One region of the Paenibacillus sp. EC2-1 genome, then DNA from elsewhere that is predicted to be linked to it. Evidence: riboswitches for the same ligand, from Rfam matches in the RefSeq annotation. Region 1 holds a riboswitch; each other region holds the start of a gene.
What was found. Region 1 has a riboswitch for cyclic di-AMP ahead of ACK8P5_RS11715 (APC family permease). Riboswitches for the same ligand answer to the same signal wherever they lie in the genome.
Positions count from the first base shown of each region.

Region 2: it holds a riboswitch for cyclic di-AMP, as region 1 does, so the genes downstream of both, ACK8P5_RS00565 (C40 family peptidase) here and ACK8P5_RS11715 (APC family permease) in region 1, are expected to answer to the same signal.
Region 3: it holds a riboswitch for cyclic di-AMP, as region 1 does, so the genes downstream of both, ACK8P5_RS15090 (C40 family peptidase) here and ACK8P5_RS11715 (APC family permease) in region 1, are expected to answer to the same signal.

Region 1 is NZ_CP186006.1:2,464,915-2,468,193, reverse strand. Features, by position in the region: gene ACK8P5_RS11715 (APC family permease) at 1-1,642, opposite strand, end outside; cyclic di-AMP (ydaO/yuaA leader) riboswitch at 1,778-1,935, opposite strand; gene ACK8P5_RS11710 (DUF4179 domain-containing protein) at 2,268-3,134, opposite strand; gene ACK8P5_RS11705 (sigma-70 family RNA polymerase sigma factor) at 3,121-3,279, opposite strand, start outside.
Region 2 is NZ_CP186006.1:118,080-121,358, forward strand. Features, by position in the region: gene ACK8P5_RS00555 (GNAT family N-acetyltransferase) at 1-344, opposite strand, end outside; gene ACK8P5_RS00560 (C40 family peptidase) at 444-911, opposite strand; gene ACK8P5_RS00565 (C40 family peptidase) at 1,325-1,798, opposite strand; cyclic di-AMP (ydaO/yuaA leader) riboswitch at 1,801-1,937, opposite strand; gene ACK8P5_RS00570 (hypothetical protein) at 2,132-2,956, opposite strand; gene ACK8P5_RS00575 (M1 family metallopeptidase) at 2,968-3,279, opposite strand, start outside.
Region 3 is NZ_CP186006.1:3,252,767-3,256,045, reverse strand. Features, by position in the region: gene ACK8P5_RS15100 (P-loop NTPase) at 1-353, opposite strand, end outside; gene ACK8P5_RS15095 (four-helix bundle copper-binding protein) at 572-901, shown strand; cyclic di-AMP (ydaO/yuaA leader) riboswitch at 1,138-1,270, shown strand; gene ACK8P5_RS15090 (C40 family peptidase) at 1,274-1,747, shown strand; gene ACK8P5_RS15085 (phosphotransferase family protein) at 1,835-2,782, shown strand; gene ACK8P5_RS15080 (2Fe-2S iron-sulfur cluster-binding protein) at 2,817-3,206, shown strand.

The DNA.
Region 1 (3,279 bases):
CAATAAATTTACCTAATGGATGAATAATACTCCGGTATGGAGAATTTATCGTCACAAGCCTAACATCGGGTCTCCACTTCTTCCACTTTTCTTCGAATCGAGTTAACTCTTCTCTTTCAAACGGAATGTAGAGTGCAATAACTTGGTCAGCTGATAAAGACTTCGCATAGTTTAATGAATGCTCAACGACATGAGTTATTCCTGACACCGGTAGAATAACAACATTACCTTTGATTTCAACCGATGGTTCACAAGTTGTGATGCGCAGTTGTTCACCAACAGCATCATAATGCTTCTTAATTCGATAGAACAGATACACGATGACCGGTAAGAATATAAAGAATGGCCATACCTGAGCAAACTTAGTCATGAAGAACATTAGGAATACCGTTAAACTGATCACGGCACCTATTGTATTAATTAATAGTTTTGGCATAAAGCCTTCCGGTTTCTCGCGAATCCATTTCAACATCATCCCTGTCTGAGAAAGTGTGAATGGTATAAATACACCCACTGCGTATAAGGGAATGAGGTGCTCGGTTTGACCATGGAAAGCAATAATCAGCAGTATGGATAAGAAGCCGAGAATCATAATACCGTTTGAATATCCTAACCGATCTCCCCGTGCGGTAAACATTCTGGGAATAAATTTATCCTTAGCTAGATTAACTGCAAGAAGTGGAAATGCTGAATAGCCTGTGTTGGCAGCAAGGATAAGAATAAGTGCTGTAGTTCCCTGGATAAAGAAGTACATAAAATTACGTCCAAAAGTCTGATTGGCTATTTGAGATACGACGGTCTCCTGCGCTGTGGGTGCTATCCCATAATAATAGGCAAGGAATACAATCCCTGAGAATAATACAGCTAATAGGATTCCCATGGCCATTAGTGTTCTTGCTGCATTTTTAGGTGCAGGGTCTTTAAAGTTAGGAATTGCATTGGAAATCGCTTCAACGCCTGTGAGTGCCGAACTTCCTGAGGCGAATGCCTTTAAAAGTAAAAACAAACTAATTCCAGCAACTGGCGTACCGATCGGAGCATGTAAATCTGGAGAAACATGCCCCGTGAATATATTGTACATACCCACCACAATCAAAATAAATAATGCAAATACGAATAAATAGACAGGGTATGCTAACACCGTAGCAGATTCGGTTACTCCACGGAGATTTAGAATTGTGATCAGTATGACAAATGCAACAGCTATACTCACCGTATGTTCATGGAGTGCTGGAAATGCCGAAGTCAATGCATCTGTTCCTGCTGAGACGCTGACCGCTACAGTCAAAACATAATCCACGAGTAAAGAACCCCCGGCAACAAGTCCAGGGAGAACTCCTAGATTTTGCTTAGATACAACATACGCTCCACCACCGTGCGGATAAGCATAAATGATCTGACGATAAGAAAGTATCAAGGCCGTTAGTAGAACCAATACTCCGATCCCAATAGGTATTGAATACCAAAGAGCTGCTCCACTTATTGTAATGAGAACAAGTAGGATTTGTTCAGGACCATATGCCACGGATGATAAAGCATCCGAGGATAGAATGGCTAGTGCTTTTTTCTTGTTAAGTTTTTGTTCTCCTAACTCGTTCGATTTCAATGGTCGACCTATCAAAAGTCTTTTTAATGCTGCCATCGTTAGTTCACCGCCAGTGGATAAAATTAAAGGAATGGATGTGTCTTACGGCGTCCCGTATCAGCATTTAGGCACATCAAAAAAGCCACAGGAAAGTTGGACTTTCCCGTGACTTGAAGAAACAAAGTTCACGACAAATCCTCTTTCATAACGCTTACGAGGTTAGCTGACGGATTCGGGATCGAAAGTATCCCTACACTTAGTAACTAGCCAAGTGATTCACCCCTGAGATGAGATTAGCCTCATCTTAATGGTTCCCCCGCTTCTGATTAAGAATTCAGCGATCTAGGACTATTCAATGTTGCTTCCAAACTGGAATCACATTCAAGATTATGAATGAATCTTACTCCCATCCCGTACTTACTGTAAAGATCCAAAGAGACACAAATCGGTTTAAAAATGCCGGATATAATTTCATGATACCGATTACAAAGGCTCAACACCCTTATTATCGTGAATTATCTCGATTTCGCTCTTGTTATTACAGAAAAAAAGAGCAGACGCATTTAGGTCTGCTCTTTTCTTTTATGAATGATCTGATTTTGAGCCAATAAGGCGACTTAATGTGGACTAAACACGAACGCTAGGTGCCTATTCTCCATATAGGATCAACTTTTAAGAACTCTCATTTTATTTTAAGCTCAATTACAGGCTCTTCAGGTTCCTGTACTGTTGTTTTTGATCTGTTGAGTTCAGGAGATAACTTCATAACGATTGATTGGGGCTCATCCAGCATATTGCTGCCGAATACATACTGCATCCCGTCCTCAGTTCCGCCTCCTGAGATACTAGGCGCTTTGTACATTTTCCCTTCAGCCGTTTCTGAGACAATTTCATGGTGATTAAGCATTTCGCTAATTGAAGTTCTAGTTTTAAAATTATTTGTTTTCCCAGGATTATATACGAATGTAGCTCTTGTCATCAGCGGAGAAACTTCAACCTTGGATAACAACACTTGATGATCGCCAAGCATGAACGATTGATCCGGTTTATATATCTCCGTCTTGGTTAAAGAAAATTTCGGGTCCAAGTCGAACTCTACCTTTATTCGCTCTGAATAGTTCATCTCTGAACGGATCGTGCCTGTCTTGGGATCAGAAAGCTTACCGGGATCAACGGAGGCAATTTGGAAATCGACTTCAATACGATTCGGTAAAGGCTTACTACGATCAAGTTCTAACGTTGAACGCCCCTGCCAGCTCTGACCTTCCAAGCCACCAATTTTCGACGTATTCCCTAGATAACGACCTGTTTGTATGTCTGTCATGCGAACACTGTTCACATCATATATTTCCTGAGTCGAATCTGATGTAGCCGTATACAACAAGATTAACTTGTTCTCGTCTGCAGTAACGGCATCGATGGTAATCTGGTAAGGTCCTGATTTCGCCGACTTGTTGATCACCTGTATATAGTCATTTCGTATCGCAGACTCCAATGTACCTCCATCAATATCGTAGGCGGCCATACTCTTAAACTTAAATCGCAGCAATCTCTGATAATGTCATGTCATTGTAGTATTTTAGAAGCAGCACATGGCGATACTTGGGTTTTACCTTTTTCAGAAGAGACCATATCACAAGTCTGTCATGATTGAATCCTTCAAAAACATGTTCATGAGTGGCTTTTTCCAACTC
Region 2 (3,279 bases), 2.3 Mb from region 1:
TTCGAGGGTTGTCTTCGTATAGCTTCATCAGTAATACATTTCACGAATCGTTTACCCATTCCAAGGCCACACCAATCAGGGCGCATACCAAGGCCAATTCGCGTGACACCCTCCATTGGGAACAACTGAGCGAAGCCCCACATTCGATCCTGTTCATCCATAATAGATATATATTGCTGACGACGGATATCCGGATCACCAAATTCAATACCGAGACCCTGCATCTGTTCAAAAGGTAGCCAGCCGTATATATTATACGGAGCTGGATACGTCCATTCACAAACTTCAGCTGCTTGGTCGATCGTCATTGGAATGGCATATAGCTGTTCTGTCTGGTGATTCATAAGTTGTCTCCTTTTTAATTGAGTAAGGAAGAAAAAACCGCCAAAAGAAAGGAAGCTTCTCTTCGCGGATATGATTTAGTATGTTATAAAAAAAATGAGTTATTCTGCTGCAAGATTTTCGTAAAATATGTCATCCAGAATTCGTTTGGCGCCAATATATCGTTCTGCGTAGTAGCTATCACTCAAACGATTGGTAACAACACCTCTGGAAGTAGAGGCATGAGCAAACTTCCCATCCCCGATGTAGATGCCTACATGGGATACCCCGCGGCCAGTCGTATTGAAAAACACGAGATCACCCGGGCGCAAATCTTGGCGGGTTATCGTTGTCCCCATCTCGAATTGGGAGCTCGATTGATGCGGGAGCTTTAATCCCAGCGTAGAGAATATGTACATTGTGAACCCAGAACAATCGAATCCGCTTGTTGTTGTTCCGCCATAACTATATTTTGTTCCAAGAACTTGGTCAATTTCTTGATCTAGCTTGCTGTCTGCAAAAGCACTGTTGATCCCAGAAGTAAGTAGGAGAGTGAGGCCGATAACAGATACGCCTAATTTCTTTAGCATATAAAGACTCCTTCCATGCCTGCGAGGTTAGCTTAAGGGTTCGGTTGAAGGCTATTCGGCACAATGTTCTATGTATAAAAGCCCTTACAATAATGATGGAATGATTACACTGATATTCTATCAGAGGGCTTGTCCTGTTGGCAATTGTTTCTTGCTGTCTTTTCGAGTGGTTTAAATGGTTATGTGACGAAGAAAAAAGACAAATAATGATTCAAATTTACCTGAAACATGTTTAATCATCTGCAATAAGGGTAAATCACAAGTAAGACATGATACCTAAGAAAATAATTAAAAATTATTTTATAAAAAGGTGAACTTTTTGCAAGGTCCATACGTTATATAAGTATAAAGAAAAAGCCGCGAAGGAGATTGTAGAGATCTCATCCGGGCTTAGGTAACGGCTTATATGATAATTAATTATAATTGACAGCGACGGCTTTGTACTTACTCGAGCTCATAACACGCTTAGCGCCTATGTACCGTTTTCCGAAGTAACTGGAATTGAGTGCAGTAATGGTAACACCTTTGGAAGTTGAGGAATGTGCAAATTTACCACCGCCTACATAAATCCCAACATGGGATACGCCTCTGCCGGAGGTATTAAAGAATACAAGATCACCAGCTTTTAGATTGCTCTTTGCTACGGCAGTCCCAACTTTATACTGGGATGCGGATGCACGAGGCAATGTGAGTCCAATTTTCTTGAATACATAACTTGTAAATCCAGAGCAATCGAATCCTTTAGTCGTTGTTCCACCCATTTTATATGAGACACCAATGACTGGTTTGATTGCGTTATTAAGCTTGGAATCAGCGAAAGCGCTTCCGGCACTTAATGTAAGAGCGAGTGTAAGTCCGATCGATATGGCTGTTAACTTTTTTTTCAAGAGAAAGCTCCTTCCAATGCCTGCGAGGTTAGCTTAAGGGTTCGGCTGAAGGTTAGCCTATGATCACTCTGTTGCGAGATCAATGCACCCAAGACGGATCCCCCGCTTCCCATGTAAGGGAATTCGGCTTCTTAATGGTATAAAAAATCTAGTTCTAATATTCGACTGTTTATCCATATGAAAAAGTTACAATAAAGATGACAAAGTTGTTACTATCACATTCGTTATTTTAGCAGAGTATTAACAATTTGGCAAACGAGGAAATTATATTTTTATACGAAAAATCCCAATCCTTTGAGAAGGATTGGGATTTTTTTGGAACGAGAGTATTTTTTAACGTTGCTGTTCATGTGTAAGCCATAGCTGGTACTGTGTTGTGATACTCCAGAGCTGGAATAGACTACTTATAAAATAGCTAGCTTGGTGAATGATCAGACCCATTAGTCCAGCCCATAGGAATGATAATCCACTGAGTAATAGAAGCATGACCATTCCCGTTCCACCAATTATGATTGAGATCAGAGTGACCTTTCCGATATGACGCAAGCAGATCCATAAAGCTGATATCATGCTGGTCCCACCTGTTTTTCCGAACTGCATGTAAAGCAGGCACATCCGAAGCAGATACGCGTAAATTAACCAACCAAGGATGTAAGGGGCTAGATGGAGCAAGGCAGAAGGCTCTCGAATAGCCGCGAATAGAAAAGGAAGCATTTTGGGCACCAGCCAATAAGCTGGCATAAAGGTAAATAGAGTCTCAATTATGTAAAACAGGGTTACTGGTTTCCATAATTGTCTCATTCCTTTAAAGAGGAACAATCCTCGCTCTCCCTTTGCCTCCTGATGAAGATTGTAGAGTATACCTGCTTGAATGAGTGGAGTTAGCACCATCCGAATCATTAGCATAAGTATAAGTATCCAGGCATAGGTGTGAACGTCATTACTCTGTAATAAGGCCATTTCTCCCTCATAGAAATACAGCAGCTTACTAAGCTCACTTGGAGCGGGATCAGGAAATCGCATCAGAAGTGGAACAACGGCTGATTTTACGATCCGGTAAAGAAAATATCCCCACAAAAGCTTGTATAAAAACAACAGAATAATAACATAGAACTGATCTTTTACACTGGTCCAGCCTTTGCCTGTATAGCTTTTCATGTTCTCCCCCCTTACCATGACAGGCTGCCGAACAGTGCCTCTACCAGCTTGTTAATGCTTAGGTTCCAGCGCGTGAGCACTTTCGGATCCATTTCCGCCTTCATATAGTTATTAATATGTTTGTTCTCCAGCACGATTGTAAATTTAGGATCAACCATGGCCCACAGTAATGGAGAGCGATGCTCGATTTTGTACTGCGTTGTTTTTTTCTTACCGTCCCATATTTTTTCTACAGTCCTTCCATCTTCGAAGGCGAATGTAATCGGGATGTTCGTAACCGTGCCCCCCTTATTTACGACGGTTACTATAGATTCATATGCAGG
Region 3 (3,279 bases), 790 kb from region 1:
ACCATGGGGCTCACTGGAAAGGGATTCGGAGCTGCAGGTCTTGCTGCTGATTTTGTCTGTGATTGTTGCATCTCCAGTGCTCTAATGGATATGTGTTGTTTCTCCTCTTCGGATACTGTCTTTATTCTTATATGTATACTTAATACTCCTATGGTACGAAGCAGCTCTTCGATCTGTTGTTTCTGGGTTTCTGTTACGCCTTGTGTCTGATCTTGTTCGGTAGCGATCAGGGTCAGTGCAGCTTTGTCTTCCTTCAACATGACATCTCGGATGTATCCAATCTGAATCAAAGGAAGTTTTAGATTGGGGTCGATGATGGTTGCCATTTTGCTTTCAAATATCTCTCTAATCATAAGTCACCTCTATACATGTTTCTTGATTGCCGATTTTCTTGTTCAGTTCAGTTTAAAGAAGTTGAAACGACTAGTCAATGAAAGCTCGATTGTGATGTATTTTGTGAAAATTTTGTGAGTATATAGCCATTCTACACAGAAACCACACAAATTCTGTTTAATAAGAGGTAGCCTCGTTTTGCAAAAGGTGAAATTCGATTCTGAAGGGAGAACTACCTATGTCACATGAACAAATGCAGAAATGTATTGATGAATGTCTACGTTGTATGCAAGCTTGTAACCACTGTTATTCCGCTTGTCTGGAAGAAGAACATATGGAAATGATGAAGGAGTGTATCCGCCTAGATCGGGAGTGTGCAGATTTATGTGCCTTTGCAGCACATGCAATGTCTATTAATAGCTCTTATGTCAAACAAATCTGCGAGGCATGTGCAGAGATGTGTGAGAGATGCGGCAATGAATGCAAAAAGCATGATCATGAACACTGCCAGCGCTGCGCTGAGGCATGTTTCAGATGTGCTGATGCATGCCGAGCTATGGCAGCTTAAACGAGATTAGTAGAGTCGAATAGTAGGAATAAAAGCAGCCGGATTTTTCCGGTTGCTTTTTTGATGTCTTCATTTGAAATATCATCTGGTATAGTCCAACCGTTTACGGATAGGTAAATAATAGGGGAATGATAGTGAGAGAAGGAATAAGTAGAGGAAGAAATTACATTTTTGTCACTCATATCATTGACATATCTAGCCAAAATATATTACAGTATGATAGGGTTACAAAATATTAATGAATTTTGCCGAATTTCGTTTTTGAAAACGGGGGAACCGATCCGGGTGAATTATTCTTGCAATAGAGGGAATATAGGAGACCTTCAGCCGAACCCTTAGCTAACTCCGTAGGCACCGAAGGGAGAAAGTGTTTTGAAGAAAGTCATTATATCATTACTAGGGTCTGCACTTATTTTTTCTTCTGGCGCCTTCACAGCATACGCTGATATGCCAAAGCTTCAAAGTCAAGTAACACAGTTGGTTGGAACTCCGTATAAATGGGGTGGAACAACGGAAAGTGGATTTGACTGCTCAGGATTTATTCTGTACATAATGAATCAATATGATCTAGATTTACCTCGTACATCAGCTGCACAAGCCAAAGCGGGGACTCATGTTGATCAAGAAGACCTTCGAATGGGAGATTTGGTATTCTTTAATACAAGTGGTCGTGGAGTCTCTCATGCAGGAATTTATGTCGGAAATGATCAATTTGCTCACGCATCAACAAGTAAGGGTGTAAGAATCAGTAAATTGTCTGAATCTTACTATAAGACTCGTTATGTAACTGCACGCCGCGTGATCAGTCAAGAGAATTATGTTCAGATGGTAGGAACTATTAATTAATAATGAATCAAAGCCCGCGATTAATATCGCGGGCTTTTTAAATATATGATCGTATTTCAAAGTGATGAACATGGGGGATTATTCGTTATGTCTTACTTATTTCGAAGAGAAATTAACAACTGGCATTCCTGGGGAGCTGTTTATCAGTCCATAGAAGATTTCAGGCTATTAATCGAAGAAATATTTGCAAGAGAACAACTGACTGGAGCAGAGCATATCTCTCACTTGAAGCCAGGAACCAACGCGGTGTTCAAAACAGGGGATTATGTCATTAAGATTGTTGCCCCATTAGAATCGGGTTTAGATACAGACTTAGATTATAGAGCTGAACAAACAGCAATGCAAAGAGCCATCCAGCAAGGGATTCGTACACCATCCATTGTTGCTGCGGGCACGTTAGAGGATAAGTATGCATTCAAATACCTCATTATGGATTATATTGAAGGGGAAAGTGCTGGCGATGTCTTCACTCAATTAACTCTCGAAAAAAAGAAACAGTTCATCGAAGAGATGCAGCATAATTTATCGAAGTTGAATATTCGTCCTGATGAAGAGTTTAGTCGTGAATTCATTATAAATAGAGCATTACATAACGAGAGATGGCATATTGTAGCACCCGAAGTAGGCAAGCAAATTAATGATTATCTAAGAGAGTATAAGATTCAAACTTATGTTCATGTGCATGGTGATCTAACAGGTGACAATGTACTGATCAATTCGATTGGACAGCTCTATATTATTGATTTCGCTGATAGTACAATTGCACCGGTTGAATATGAGTTTCCTCCAATTATATTTGAGTTATTGCAAAGTGATATCGAAGGCATTTTTGAGTTTATTAAGGGGTTGGGGATGAAGTATAATGAGTTTATTGATCGATTATTTGCAGGAACGCTGATGCATGATTTTGGCGCGAATTTTGTAAGAGCGATTTATGAGAAATATACGGGCAGAGAAATTACAGAACTGAATGATATTTTTGAAATCAAGAGATTGCTCCATAAGCATCTTCTGCCAAATTCCCTAATTACATAAGTTTAGTCTATCTGTTTGAGGAGGGAAGTACAGCGTGTTTAAATTTTGGAAAGGTCGGGAGAAGAAAGAATCTGTTCTTGAAGCTTCCGAGGCATCCACTCCTAGTATACAAGCAAGTACAGAAGAGAAGCTTGTACTGTTACGAGGAAGGAACACCGAGCAGGATGTTGCTCCGGTTGTCGGTATGACGATTCTCGAACTTGCAGAACGGAATGAGGTCGATTGGAACTCTTTTTGCAAAAGGGGGACTTGCGCTCGCTGTCGTTGTCATATAAGTGAAGGAATGGAGCATATGTCCGCTGCGAATGAAGCGGAAGAGAATAGACTGGATCCTGAAGAGATTGACGATGGTTATCGTTTAGGATGCCAGACGAAATTCGAGAGAATAGGCGTTGTTTCTATTAAGCACGCACCATACTTTTAAACATATTTCATCATGATCGTACCCGGAGGCCTGTAATCAGGTTATCCGGTTTTTTTTATCTTAAATACAATAA